Regions from separate parts of the Massilia sp. LjRoot122 genome, predicted to be linked through region 3. Evidence: predicted binding sites of a transcription regulator. Region 3 holds the regulator's gene; each other region holds the start of a gene.

Region 1 (4,438 bases), 1.2 Mb from region 3:
GGCGCCGATCAGGGCGTCGCCCGGACGCTTCGCCACCGGCATGGGCTCGCCGGTCAGCATCGATTCGTCGACCGCGCTGTTGCCGTCAGTGACCACGCCGTCTACCGGCACTTTCTCGCCCGGACGGACGCGCAGCAGGTCGCCAACGTGGATCTGCGCGAGCTCGACGTCCTGCTCGCTGCCGTCGGGGGCGATCCGGCGTGCCGTCCTGGGCGCCAGGCCGAGTAGCGACTTGATCGCGGCCGAAGTCCGGGACCGGGCTTTCAGCTCGAGCAGCTGTCCCAGCAGGGTGAGCGAAATGATGACGGCCGCCGCCTCGAAATAGACGCCGATGCGGCCCATCGACAAGAAGGACGCCGGGAACAGTTGTGGCGCGACGGTCGCCACGACGCTGTAGACGAAGGCGGCGCCGGTTCCCAAGGAGATCAGGGTCCACATATTTGGACGACGGGTGCGCACCGAGCGAATGCCGCGGACAAAGAAGGGCAGACCGGCCCAGAGCACGACCGGCAAGGACAGTATCAACTCGATCCAGCTCTGGGTACGCGCGTCCAGCAGGCCTGCCTGGTGGCCGAACATCGCCAGCGCGGTGACGGCGACGGTCAGGGGCAGGGTGAGCCAGAAGCGCCGGCTGAAATCGCGGAGTTCGGTGTCGTCTTCCTCAGCGGTTGCGGGAAGCAGCGGTTCGAGCGTCATGCCGCATATCGGACAGTTGCCTGGATGGTCCTGCCGTATCTCTGGGTGCATGGGACAGGTGTAGATCCCACTGACAGCGGTGGCCGGATCGGAGCGAGGCGGATGCGGTCGCGCGAACCCCGGTGGAGCGGCATCGTGGGGCGCATGCAGGTGTGTTTCCATGACTTCCGCGCCGTCTAGTGCGCCAGCAGTACCGGCAGCGTCATCGACCGCAGGACTGCTGCGCTGACCCCGCCCAGCAGCGATTCGTGCAGGGGCGAACGCCCATAGCCCCCCATGACCAGCAGGCCGGCACCGGTCTCGGCTGCCGCCGACAGCAAGGCGCCGGCGACGTCGAAGCGGCCGCCCTGGTGGCGGCATACCTGTGCGGCGACACCCTGGCGGCGCAAGTACTGCAGCATCGCCTGTGCCGAGGCACGGGCCTCGTCCGGCCACGCACGGCCATCGTCCACGTGCACGATGCCGACGCCGGGTGCCGTCCGCATCAGGGGTAGGGCCGCGATGAGGGCACGGGTCGCTTCCACGCTGCCGTCCCAGGCGAACAGGATGTCGCCTTCGAGGCCGGCTGCACCGGCTTCCCGGGGCACGACCAGCAGGGGCCGCCCGCACTCGCGCAGCAGGTAGCCGGGCAGTTCGCTGGCGGATCCGCGCGTGGGCAGCGCCTGGTCGGGCTGGCTGACCACGACCAGGTCGGCATAGCGGGCATGCAGGGCGATCCCGCCGGCGTCATCGTCGATCATGCGTTCTTCCACCAGCGCGACCCCCTCTTGCGAAGCGACCTGCGCGAAGCTGCGCAGCGCGTCGGCCGCATTCGCGCGCATGGCGGCGCAACATTCCGCCAGTGGCGTCCCTTCCCGCACCAGCACGTCCGGCGGAAGGAAGCGCGAGATGCCCGTCGGCGCACAAGCGCTCAGGTGCGCATCGAAGCGGCGCGCCAACTGGGCGGCGATGCGGAAGCGGGCAAGCGCGGACGGGCTGGCATCGGCATGCACGAGTATGCTTTTGTACGTCATCGGCGCTCCTGGAATGATCCCCTGTCCCAAGGGTAGGCCAGGGCCTGTGGCCCGTCCACCACGACAGCGCAAATAGCATGTCTGAGTGCGGCCAATTTGATCTCAGTCAAATTTTTTGTCAGATCCTTGTTTAATCTCTGGGGTATATCTACCAATCGAGAGGCCGGGTCCGATGAGTGTCAGGAATCTGGAGCATTTTTTTAGTGCGCAGTCGATCGCCGTAGTCGGCGCCTCGGCGCGCCTGGGCAGTGTGGGTGCGACCGTGCTGGCGAACCTGATGAGCGGCGGCTTCCAGGGGAAGATCTGGCCGGTGAATCCGAAATACCGGCAGTTGGAAGGCCTCGCCGTGTTTCCGGAGATCGATACGCTGCCAGGCTGCCCGGACCTGGCGGTGATCTGCACCCCCGCAGCCACCGTACCGGGCATCATCGCCAGCCTCGGCCGACGTGGTTGCAGGGCGGCGATCGTGCTCAGTGCCGGGCTGGACGCCACGGGGGCGGATGGGCGCAGGCTGCGCCAGGCCATGCTGGCAGCGGCCCGGCCTTTCCTGCTACGCATCCTCGGCCCCAACTGCGTCGGCCTGCTGGTGCCGGGCATCGGCCTGAACGCCAGCTTCGCACCCGGCGCCGCACTGCCCGGACGGCTGGCGTTCGTCGCGCAGTCCGGGGCGCTGGTCACCACGGTGCTGGACTGGGCGAGCACGCGCCGGATCGGCTTCTCGTGTTTCGTTTCGCTGGGCGACGGCAGCGACGTCGATTTCGGCGACCTGCTCGACTACCTGGCTGGCGATCCCGACACCGATGCCATTCTCCTGTATGCGGAGAGTGTGCGCCAGGCGCGCAAGTTCATGTCCGCCGCACGCAGCGCCGCGCGGGCCAAGCCGACCGTGATCGTCAAGGCGGGCCGCGTCCAGGAGGCTGCGCATGCCGCCTACAGCCATACCGGGGCGATGGCGGGCTCCGACCTCGTCTATGACGCGGCACTGCGCCGTGCAGGCATGCTGCGGGTGCATACCACGGCCGAATTGTTCGATGCCGTGGCCGTCCTGGCGCAGCCGCGCCGCCCGGCCGGAGGGCGCCTGGCGATCCTGACCAATGGCGGCGGTCCCGGCGTGATGGCCACCGATGCACTGATCAGCGGCGGCGGAAGCCTGGCGCAACTGTCGGCGGCCACCATCGAAAGGCTGTCGCAGGGATTGCCGCAGACCTGGTCGCATGGCAATCCGGTCGACATCATCGGCGACGCGCCTGTGGAACGCTACCGGCTGGCGCTCGACAGCCTGCTGGAAGATCCCGGCGCCGATGCGCTACTGCTGATCCATGCACCGACCGCCATCGTCTCCAGCGCGGAGATCGCGCGCGCCCTGCTGCCGCCGATGCGTTCCAGCCGCCGGCCCGTACTGTGCTGCTGGCTGGGCGGCGACAGCGCCGCCCAGGCGCGCAGCCTGTGCCGCGATGCCGGCCTGCCGGTGTTCGACACGCCGGAAGAGGCCGTGCGCGGCTTCCAGCAACTGGTGGATTACGGCCGCAACCAGCGCCTGCTCGAACAGGTGCCCCCGGCCGGCGCGTTGCCGGCTCCCGACCGGGCCGCCGCGCGCGCGCGTGTCGCGGCCTTGCTGGCGGAGGGCGCAAGCGGGGTGGGTGAGGCGGATGCAAAAATGATCCTCGGCGCCTACGGGATCCCGGTCGTGGCGACCGACACCGTGCGCGACGCGACCCAGGCGCTGGTGGCGGCGCGCCGGATCGGCTACCCAGTGGCGCTCAAGATTCTGTCGCCGGACATTGTTCACAAAAGCGACGTGGGGGGCGTCGCACTCGACCTGGCCGACGACGCCGCACTGGCGGTAGCGCTCGACGCCATGGTCGCGCGCATACGCCGGCTCCAGCCGCAGGCGCGGCTGGACGGCTTTACGGTGCAGGCGATGGCGCGCCGTCCCCAGGCCCACGAGCTGATCGTGGGCCTGGCCACCGATCCGGTATTCGGCCCGGTGGTGCTGTTCGGCCAGGGCGGTGTTGCGGTCGAAGTGGTGGATGACCGGGCGGTGGCCTTGCCGCCGCTGAACCGGGTACTGGCCGCCGACCTGGTGGCGCACACCCGCGCGGCGCGCCTGCTGGCCGGTTTCCGCGACCGCCCCTGCGCCGACCTGGAGGCGCTGTACGACGTCCTGGTGCGGGTAGGGCAGCTGGCGGTCGACCTGCCCGAGCTGGTGGAACTCGACATCAACCCTCTGCTCGCCGACAGCGCAGGGGTCGTCGCCCTCGACGCCCGCATGCGCCTGGCGCCGGTGGTGGCGGGAAGCGATCCGTTGGCGCGCCTGGCGATCCTGCCTTACCCGGACGCGCTCGAGCGCCATGTCGACAGCGCGCTCGGGCCGCTGGTCCTGCGTCCGATCCGGCCGGAGGATGCGCCGGCGCACCAGGCATTCTTCCAAGCCCTCGCGCCGGAAGACGTGCATTTCCGCATGTTCGGCATGATGCGCGAACTTTCGCCGTCCCAGCTGGCGCGCTTCACCCAGATCGACTACGCGCGCGAAATGGCCTTCATCGCCACTCGGCCAGCGGAAGGCGGGGAGGAGACGCTCGGCGTGGCGCGTGTGAGTATTGATCCCGACAATGTCGTGGGTGAGTTCGCCATCGTGGTGCGGTCCGACCTCAAGGGCAATGGTCTTGGGCGCATGCTGATGGCCTGCCTGCTCGACTACTGCGGCGGACGCGGACTGGCCCGGGTGC
Region 2 (4,438 bases), 2.0 Mb from region 3:
TGGTACGCGAGACGCGGCCGGTGGCGCCGCGCAACGCCAGGGCGCAGCGGCGTGTCGATGCCGAACGGGTGCTGCGCGCCCGGGCGCTGGCGGGCGGCACGCGGCTGACGATCCTGCGCGTGCCGGGCATCTATGCCCTCGAGCGCCTGCCGCTCAAGCGCCTGGAGCAGGGCACGCCGGCGCTGCGGCCGGAAGACGACGTGTACACCAACCACATCCACGCCGACGACCTGGCGCGCATCGTGGCGCTGGCCTTGTTCCGCGCCCCTGGCGGCGGCCGGGTGCTGCACGCGGTGGACGATACGCGCATGAAGATGGGCGACTATTTCGACGCCGTGGCCGACGCGTTCAAGCTGACGCGCCCGCCGCGCCTGCCGCGCGCGGAACTGCAAGCGGTGGTCACGCCAACCCTGTTGTCCTTCATGTCCGAGTCGCGCCGCCTGGACAATACGCGGCTCAAGCGCGAACTGCGCGTGCGGCTGCGTTATCCCGATGTCGCGGCGGCGCTGGCGCAGGTACAATCGGGCACCCAGAACGAGAGGCCAGCATGACCTATGAAGAATACCTCGACGAAGTGACCACGCTCATCGTCGAAAAATACGGCGTCAAGGACGCCGCCGCCATCAAGATCGTCGTCGCCGCGCAGGACAAGGAATACTTCGTCGCCCACGACGACAATCCCGAGATGCGCACCGTCGAACGGGCGCATACCGACGCGCGCACCCTGTACCAGGCCAGCGCGCTGGCCAAGGCCGCTCCCGCGAAAAAGAAGTAAGCCTTCCTCCTCCAGAGCATTGACGGCTTCCGGCCTTGCCGGAGGCCTTCGTGCGTCCCTGCCTTCAAAATGACAGCGTCTTGTGCAAACATCAAGTCGAGTGTGTATCATTTCGTCCGTTGGTAAAAAAGCCATACGAATGATGTCCCAGCGGATCTTCACGCAAATAATTCACTGAAGACCACGGAAAATGGCAAATAATTAACACTCCTGAAAGAATCATATGCCCATCAGACGCCTTCCGCCCGGCGCGGAATACGATCCGAACCGCGTCCTCGACGCCATCATCGCCAGGCTGCGCCTGAAGAACGACGCCGCACTGTCGCGCGTGCTCGAAGTCGCCCCGCCGGTGATCAGCAAGATCCGCCACAATACGCTGCCGATCGGCGCGACGCTGCTGCTGCGCATGCACGAGGAGAGCGAGTTCAGTATCCGGGAATTGCGCGAGCTGATGGTCAGGCCGCAGCATGACGGGCACGCGCTGGCCTGCTGAATGAAAAACGGCCGGTGTGGCCTGTCGCCACACCGGCCGTAGAGGGAGGGAGTCAGGCCGCGTGCGACAGCTCCCTGCCCGGTGCGGCGCAATATTCCACGGCATCAGACTGCGCCTGCGACGGCTTTCCCGGCGAGGAACAGAAGGCGTACGCGGCATTGGCGGCTTCGCGTGGCTTTCCCGGCGAGGAGCAGAATGCGAATGCGGCGCTGGCGGTTTCGCGTGGCTTGCCTGGCGAGGAGCAGAACGCATACGCGGCGCCGGCGACTACGCGTGGTCTGCCCGGCGACGAGCAGAATGCGTACGCCGTGCTGGCAGCTTCGCCCGGCTTGCCTGGCGAGGAGCAGAACGCATACGCGGCATCGGCCGTTTCGCGTGGCTTGCCCGGCGAGGAGCAGAACGCATACGCGGCATCGGCCGCTTTACCCGGCTTGCCCGGCGAGGAGCAGAACGCGTACGCGGCGCTGGCGGCTTGGCCCGGTTTGCCCGGCGACGAGCAGAATGCATTCGCAGCGTCGGATGCAGGCGAGACGCCAAATTCCGCTTCGTAGATCTCGCGCATGCGTTCGCCCCCAGCAGCGTGGTCGTCGTCATTTGCATCGGCGCCGATGCCGACGTACGGATAGTGGTGCAGGAAGTAGCCGAACACGGCTTCGCAGTCCTGCGCATACTTCATCGTGTCGAGGATGTGATAGTGCCAGAAGGTGTCGACGTCGACGGTCGGCGAGGCCTGGGCGTCGGGGTATTTCTTCATCAGGAAGAGGAAGCGGCGGTACTCCGTTTCCACAGCATCGGCCCGTAACGCGGACCAGCCCTCACCGGATTCCACATGCATCAGTTTCATTTTGATCGGAGCGAGATCGAGTGCTGCGAAGGCTGCGAATTCGTTAGTCGACATAGTTATCACCTTTTTTTGTAGAGCTGTTGTTAAGGCATTCTTTTTAATCCCTAGTGTTGAAGCGGTACGTCAGAGAATCCTCCTCAAAGAACGTGGCGCGTTTATCGGAAGCCAAGAACTGCGTCTTGACCGGTGGCAGTGATAACTATTGTCCTGCGCCCGGTCAGGCTTAATGTTGAGTTCTGTCAACCGAGAAACAGCTGTGCTGAAACGAGACAACATGGCGGCACATCTGCTGCATGTGTCAGGCGATGGCCGGCAACACGACATCGCTGTCGTGTGCACGGAAAGCGTTCGTCCCGGGCAGATATCCGTCCACGGGAATGGTGACGACGATGGTGGTGCCGGTGTCCGGCCCGCTGCTGATCGAGAAGCTGCCGCCGAGGATGTTGATGCGCTCCTCGATGCCGACCAGGCCGAAGGAACCGTTGCGGTTGCGGCTGCCCGGCTGCATGCCGATGCCGTTGTCGCGGATCGTCATGGTGAGCATGTCCGCGTGCCGGTGCAGGTCGATCCTTACCTTGCTCGCACGTGCATGCCGCGCCACGTTGTTGAGTGACTCCTGCAGGATGCGGAACAGCGCGGTGGCCGACTGGTCGTCGATGTGGTATTCGGTTTCGTCCTCGACCAGCTCGCACGCGATGCCGGTGCGGCGCGCGAAGTCGCTCACCTGCCAGTCCACCGCCGCATTCAGGCCGAGGTCGAGCACGTTCGGCCGCAGGTCGTTGATGATCTGGCGCACGCTGCGGATGGTCAGGTCGATCTGGCGCACCGTCGCGCTGGCGCGCTCGTGCAGACGGCCGTGTTTGTCGCGCGTGCGGTTGGCGAGGAACTCGGCCTCGATCTTCAGCGCCAGCAGGTTCTGCGCGAGCTCGTCGTGGATCTCGCGCGCGATGCGTTTGCGTTCGGCTTCCTTGATCTGTTCCGCGTGCGCAGCCAGCTGGCGCAGCTTCTCGTTGGTAGCCTGCAGCTTGCCCTGGCTCGCGCGCAGTTCGCGCGTCATGTCCTCGGCCATCCGCAAGGCGCTGCGGCGCGAGGAGGCCATGGTCTGGAATAGCGCATACAGCAGGGCCGTGCTGAGCGAGCCGGCGAGGGCGGCCATCCAGGGGTAGTAGAGGTCGAAGCGCGTGTACAGCGCCGACTTGGCGACGCTGAAATCGGCGCGCCACTGGCGCTGGTTGAATTCGATCGGCAGGCTGGCCTTCAGCAGTTCGGCGTCGTCGGACACGGCCGGCGGCAGGCTTTCCGCCGCATGGCTGTCATAGAGGACCGCGCTGATCCGGTTCTCGCCCGGCTCCTGAGGCACATCGTTGAGGTCGGTGAGGACCAGGCGCACTCCGCTGACAGGGAAACCCTCGAGAACGCCGTTGACCATCCTGTTGACGCCGAAACCGATGCCGACGGAGCCAAGATAGGCGGCGCGGCGCTGGGAGACGGTGTCGATCGGCATGCCGCCGCGGTACACCGGCAAGCGCATCGCGAGCACGTTCTGAATGGGGCCGGGCAGTACTCTGACGCGGAAGCCCGAAGCGGCGATGGTATTGTAGTCCCGCGACTGCGCCGCCGTGCGGCGGATGTAGCTGCGCGCTTCCAGGTCGAGGCCGAGCTTGTCGAGCGTTTGCGGGGTGGCCGGTTCCATGTAGACGAGAATCGTGTAGCTGTCGCGGCCGGGCAGGGGACGAAGTTCCCTGGCAGGCTCCGGCATGCCGTACTGGCGCAGCCGGTGCCGCACGTCCGCGTCCACTGCCTGCAGTTCAGCCGGGCCGACGCTGCGGGCGTAATTCATGACTTCGATACCGGGGAAATTGCGCGGCGTGTCGAGCTGCTCGACGTAGTGGCGGAATTCGTCGGGACCGACCTCGTTACTGGCGCGGAACAGCCCGGCCGCGCCGCGCAGGACGTCGGAATAACTCTTGATGCGGGCGTCGATCGCGAACTGGGCGGTGCGCGCCATGCCGCGGAAACGCGTCTGGGCGTCACTCTCGATCGCCTTGGCGGTGGCCAGGTAGAGGACAGTGCCGACCGCCACCGACAGCACGGCCCCGGTCAGCATCGTCGTTGGCATCACGACCAAATGGGATGAGGGGCGGCGGGGGAGCATGGTCCGTAATCTCGCTTGCTAGGTGGATGCGTCGCGATAATGCGACATACATTCCTACGCTAAGCTTGTTTACAGAACCAAGTACCTATCAGGCTTAATAGGTATGGCAGAAAAGCAACGGAAGTGAACGAAATGGAAACGTTTCGTAAGGAGGGGAGCGCGCCATACCGC
Region 3 (4,438 bases):
GCCCTCGAGCCGCGCCAGCCAGCGCCGGTTGACGACCGCATAGATGGTCCAGGACAGCAGGGCGCCGATCGCGCACAGCAGGCCGAGCACGGATCCGCCTTCCACCGAGGCCAGGGAATCCCGGCTGATGCAGGCCAGCCCGGCGCCGCCCAGCACCAGGGAGGGCGCCAGGCGCCGCAGCGGCAGCGCGCCGTGTTCGCGCATGCCCGCCAGCGTGACGGTGAGCGGCAGCAGGCCGATCACGATCGAGGTCATGGCCACCCCGCCCGATTGCACGGCCTGGGCCAGGAACAGGTAATACACGATGTTGCCGGTCAGGCTGAGCCAGGCCAGGCCGCGCCAGTCGCGCCAGCCCAGGCTGCGCCTGAGGCGCCTCCAGGCGGGTGCGATCAGAACCGCAGCGACGATGCCGTAGGCGAGGTAGCGGCCGGCCGACAGCTGCAGGGGCGAAAAGCCGGGCGTCAACACGGGCGCGAGGAAGACCAGGCCCCAGAAGGCGCCGGCGGCGATGCCGGCGCCGATGCCGAGTTGCGAACTGCCGGAGCTGGTTTGAATCTGCGTAAACATCGAGTGATCTCCTTTGAACGGAGATTGTCGATGGAGCCTCTGCGCGTTTCTTGACCGTCGCTACTGCGGTTTTGACGGGTTCTCTCGATGTCGGCGCCGATAGGCGGCCGGCGTGGTGTCCATCGCCCGGCGCATCGCGCGGGTCAGGGCGCTCTGCTCCGAGAACCCGGCGGCCAGCGCGATCGCGGCCACTGCTTGCCCGGTACCGGCCAGCCACTCGCAGGCGCGCCGCAGCCGGCAGGCCAGCAGCCAGTCATGGGGCGTGGTGTCGTGTTCGAGGCGGAACAGGGCGTGCAGGCGGCTGGTGCTGACGCCCACCGTGCGCGCCATCTCCTCGGTGGTCCAGGGTAGGCCGGGTTCGGCCTCGATGCGGGCGAGCAGGGCGGCCAGGCGCGATGCCGGCCGCGGTGTTCCCAGCGTGAGGGTGTCGAGCAGCAGCGGCGTCCAGCCCTGCAGCACCGATGGGGCAGGCGGCTGGGTGGCGGCCATGATGCCCATGAATTCGACCAGCTTGCGGGCAGCGGGACCGATGGCGGTGAAGGGGCGCTCCAGCAGCCGCTGCCACGGTCCCTGTTCGAAGCTGGCCGCGCCCACGTCGAGGATCAGGGATTGGTTGGCGACGGGGCTGCACTGCGAATGCCAGGCGCCGGGCGCCACCAGCGCGGCATGCAGCGGATCGAGCCGTCCCTGGCGTCCTTCGATCTCGAGCGCGACCTCGCCGCTGACGGGCAGCACCAGCTGGGCGTAGGCATGGCGGTCCGAGAAGCGCGTCTCGCCATAGCTGCGCAGGTGCAGGTCGAGCAGGGGCGCGGCCATCTCGGCAACACTAGCCCATCGGGCTGCAGACGTCGGTACCGGCCGCCAGCGCCTTGAGCTTGACCGGGTCGAGCAGGGTGACTTCGCGCTTGTCGACCTGCAGCCAGCCCTGCTTCTTGAAGCGCGACAGCAGGCGGCTGATGCTTTCGATGGTCAGGCCGAGGTAGTTGCCGATGTCTTCGCGCGACATGCGCAGCTGGAAACTGTTCGGCGAATAGCCGCGTGCGGCATAACGGGCCGACAGGTTGACCAGGAACACCGCGAAGCGCTGCTCCGCCCGCATATTGCCGAGCAGCAGCATGACGTTCTGCTCGCGCGTGATTTCCTGGCTCATGATGCGGTGGAAGTGGCGCAGCAGGGCCGGCACCTGGCCGAACAGCTCTTCCAGGCGCGTGAAGGGGATCTCGCAGACCTCGCTGTCCTCGAGCGCCACGGCGTCGCAATGGTGGGTACCGCTGATCGCGTCCATGCCCAGCAGTTCGCCGGCCATCTGGAAACCCGTGATCTGGGCTTCTCCGGCCGCGTTCACCTGGTAGGTCTTGAAATGCCCGAAGCGCACCGCGTACAGGTTGCGGAAGGGCTCGCCCATGGCGTACAGGCGCTCGTCGCGCGCGAGGCGGCGGCGGCGGCCGATGATCTGGTCGAGGCGGTTGATGTCGGCATCCTCGAGCCCCATCGGCAGGCACAGCTGGTGCATGCTGCAGGCGCCGCAGCTGGTCTTGAGGGCCTGGATGCTGACCGGCGCTTCGCCCGGAAGCGACATGGGTTGGTTCATGGCGAAAAAAAACCGAAATGCTGACGCAGCCATTATAGACGGCTGGTCTGCATCCCGGTTTTCATTTTCCAGAGGGCAGGTCGATTACAGCTGATGCCGGTGTTCCGCCTTCATCTTGTAGTACGCGTGCCGGCCCTTGGCGCGCACCGTCGAGGCGATCCCGGCCGCCTCCAGCGCCGCCTGGTTCACGGTGGCGAAGGCGTCGGCATCCCCCCTGAGCGCTTCGACGGTCTGCTGCGACTGCGCCGTGCCGGCCAGCGCCAGCCCGAAGGTCGCGGCCACGGCCAGCTCGGCCGCCAGGGTGTCGAGGGTCGGCGCCACCACGTCCCGGCCCTTGGCCGCCTCGGCCGCCTCGGCGGATGCCTGGGGTGCCGCCAGCGCGCGGGCCAGGCCCATGTCGCCCGCGACCCGCACCAGGAAGTCGAGCGCGGCCTGGCTGCCGGAGCGGTTGGCCAGGTCACCCAGCCGGAGCAGGGCGGTGTTCTTCGCATTGAATACCGCCCGGCCAGTGCCGGGTCCCTGGACGAAGTCGATCAGCGGCTGGACCGCGATCTCGCTGCCGATGTAGCCGAGGGTGGCCACGATCTGGGTCAGGAACTCCTCGTGCTGTTGGGGTTCCTGCACCAGCCAGTCCAGCAGCAGGCGGGCGTCCTTCTCGCCGTATTGCGAGGCCAGCTCCCAGGGCACGCCCTCGACCCAGTGCCGGGACACGAAGTCGCGCACGTCGGCGGGTAGCTGCAGGCCGCCCGCGCCGCAGGAGCAGCCGCCGGCGGGCATGACATTGTCGGTGATGGTGAGCGGGCCCGCCAGGTAGGCTGCCGACTCCGCGGCATTGACCACATTGTGGTCGGTGCCGACGGACGGGTACATGACCGCGCGCGGGTCGTCGGTGCGGTGGCCGAGGCCGCAGTTGTGGCCGTATTCGTGCACCCAGATGAGGCCTTCCTGGTTGGCGGTGAAGCGCACCGCTGCCACGTTGACCGAGGCGCTGCCGACCGGGGCGCAGCCGATGATGCTGTCGCCGGGGCCACCGCACCAGCGGATCGCCTGCACGATCTTGATCCCGCTGCCCGCGCTCAGCAGCGCGGTGAGGTCGGCCGAGGTCTGGATGGTTCCCGGGACCGTCGCCGGCAGCACCCTGACCTCGCCGTTGCGCACGAAGCGGACCGGGGTCGCGACGTCCGGTCCGGTGTCGTCGTTCTGGAGGATCGTGCCCATGTCGGCCAGGATCCGGTCGGCGTCGGCTTCGCTCAGGGCAACGCTGCTGTGGCGGTGCACCGTGACCGCGACCGTGCGCGGGGCCGGGGGCGCCACGGGCGGGTTGACGATCAGGTAGTCGACGTAGAGCGAGATGTCCGAGCTCCACTCGATGTTGATCCAGACGTCGACGCCGTTCCAGCGCGGGGCCACGTTGTGCACCGTGTAGCGCGCCGCACCGATGAACTTGCCGGCCGGCGGCCCGCCCGGCACGCCTTCGCCGATCGCCACGAACACCCGCGAACCGGGCTGGATGGCATTCCAGTTGAGCCGCAGCAGCCATTCGCCGCGCCGCGCCCCCCAGTCGTGCCGGTAGGTGAAACCCGTTCCGCTCAGGGCGGGCTGCAGCCCGCCTTCCTCGACCTGGGCCTCGGCTTCGGCCCAGGGGCCGCGGAGGTCCGAGGAACCGGCAGGCTGGTCCGGGGTACGGGGCCGGTCGAGGACCAGGGCCTCGGGGTCAAGACGGTCATTTGGTGCCATGTCGTTCTCCTCGTGTGCTCAGGGATGGATGATCGGGGGGGGCGAATCGTCAGCCAATATAGACGAGTGGTTCGGGCCGGCTGGACCGATCTGACACGTCATTAATATGGATCAGTGACCTCTGGTTTTCTGACGGAGAGAAACGTTCGAGCTGGAAAGACCGCATCGCGTATCAATTCGACACCGCCAAGCGTGCGCACCCACGCCGCATGCTAGATTCTGGACACCACAACGGAGGTCGACGAGCAAAAGGAGGCCGCATGTTCGGTTTGTCCGCTTTGGATCTGGCGCGCGTGCAATTCGCGTTCACGATGTCCTTCCACATCTTGTTTCCGGCAATCACAATCGGCATGGCAAGCTACCTGGCCGTCCTCGAGCTGTGCTGGCTGCGGACCAAGCGCCAGGTCTACGTCGACCTCTACCACTACTGGCTCAAGATCTTCGCCGTCACCTTCGGCATGGGGGTGGTGTCCGGCATCGTGATGGCCTACCAGATCGGCACCAACTGGAGCTACCTGTCCGAATTCGCCGGCAGCATCATGG

What was found. Region 3 encodes FNR, which switches genes on or off when oxygen is low (the NO sensors DNR and NnrR bind a similar motif). Its sites were predicted from a motif close to TTGATNNNNATCAA; they were not measured.
Region 1: ACSQ25_RS14940 (universal stress protein) is a predicted target of FNR. The motif match lies at 1,806-1,819, and genes of this name have one in related genera.
Region 2: ACSQ25_RS18450 (glycine-rich domain-containing protein) is a predicted target of FNR. The motif match lies at 2,342-2,355, and genes of this name have one in related genera.

What each region holds. Positions count from the first base shown of each region.
Region 1 is NZ_CAXUPB020000001.1:3,433,116-3,437,553, reverse strand. Features, by position in the region: gene ACSQ25_RS14945 (copper-transporting P-type ATPase) at 1-858, opposite strand, end outside; gene ACSQ25_RS14940 (universal stress protein) at 873-1,709, opposite strand; gene ACSQ25_RS14935 (bifunctional acetate--CoA ligase family protein/GNAT family N-acetyltransferase) at 1,882-4,438, shown strand, end outside.
Region 2 is NZ_CAXUPB020000001.1:4,205,811-4,210,248, reverse strand. Features, by position in the region: gene ACSQ25_RS18465 (SDR family oxidoreductase) at 1-551, shown strand, start outside; gene ACSQ25_RS18460 (hypothetical protein) at 548-775, shown strand; gene ACSQ25_RS18455 (hypothetical protein) at 999-1,268, shown strand; gene ACSQ25_RS18450 (glycine-rich domain-containing protein) at 1,321-2,166, opposite strand; gene ACSQ25_RS18445 (CHASE domain-containing protein) at 2,411-4,231, opposite strand.
Region 3 is NZ_CAXUPB020000001.1:2,209,635-2,214,072, forward strand. Features, by position in the region: gene ACSQ25_RS09730 (DMT family transporter) at 1-567, opposite strand, end outside; gene ACSQ25_RS09735 (helix-turn-helix domain-containing protein) at 628-1,383, opposite strand; gene fnr (fumarate/nitrate reduction transcriptional regulator Fnr) at 1,394-2,146, opposite strand; gene ACSQ25_RS09745 (hypothetical protein) at 2,243-3,895, opposite strand; gene ACSQ25_RS09750 (cytochrome ubiquinol oxidase subunit I) at 4,156-4,438, shown strand, end outside.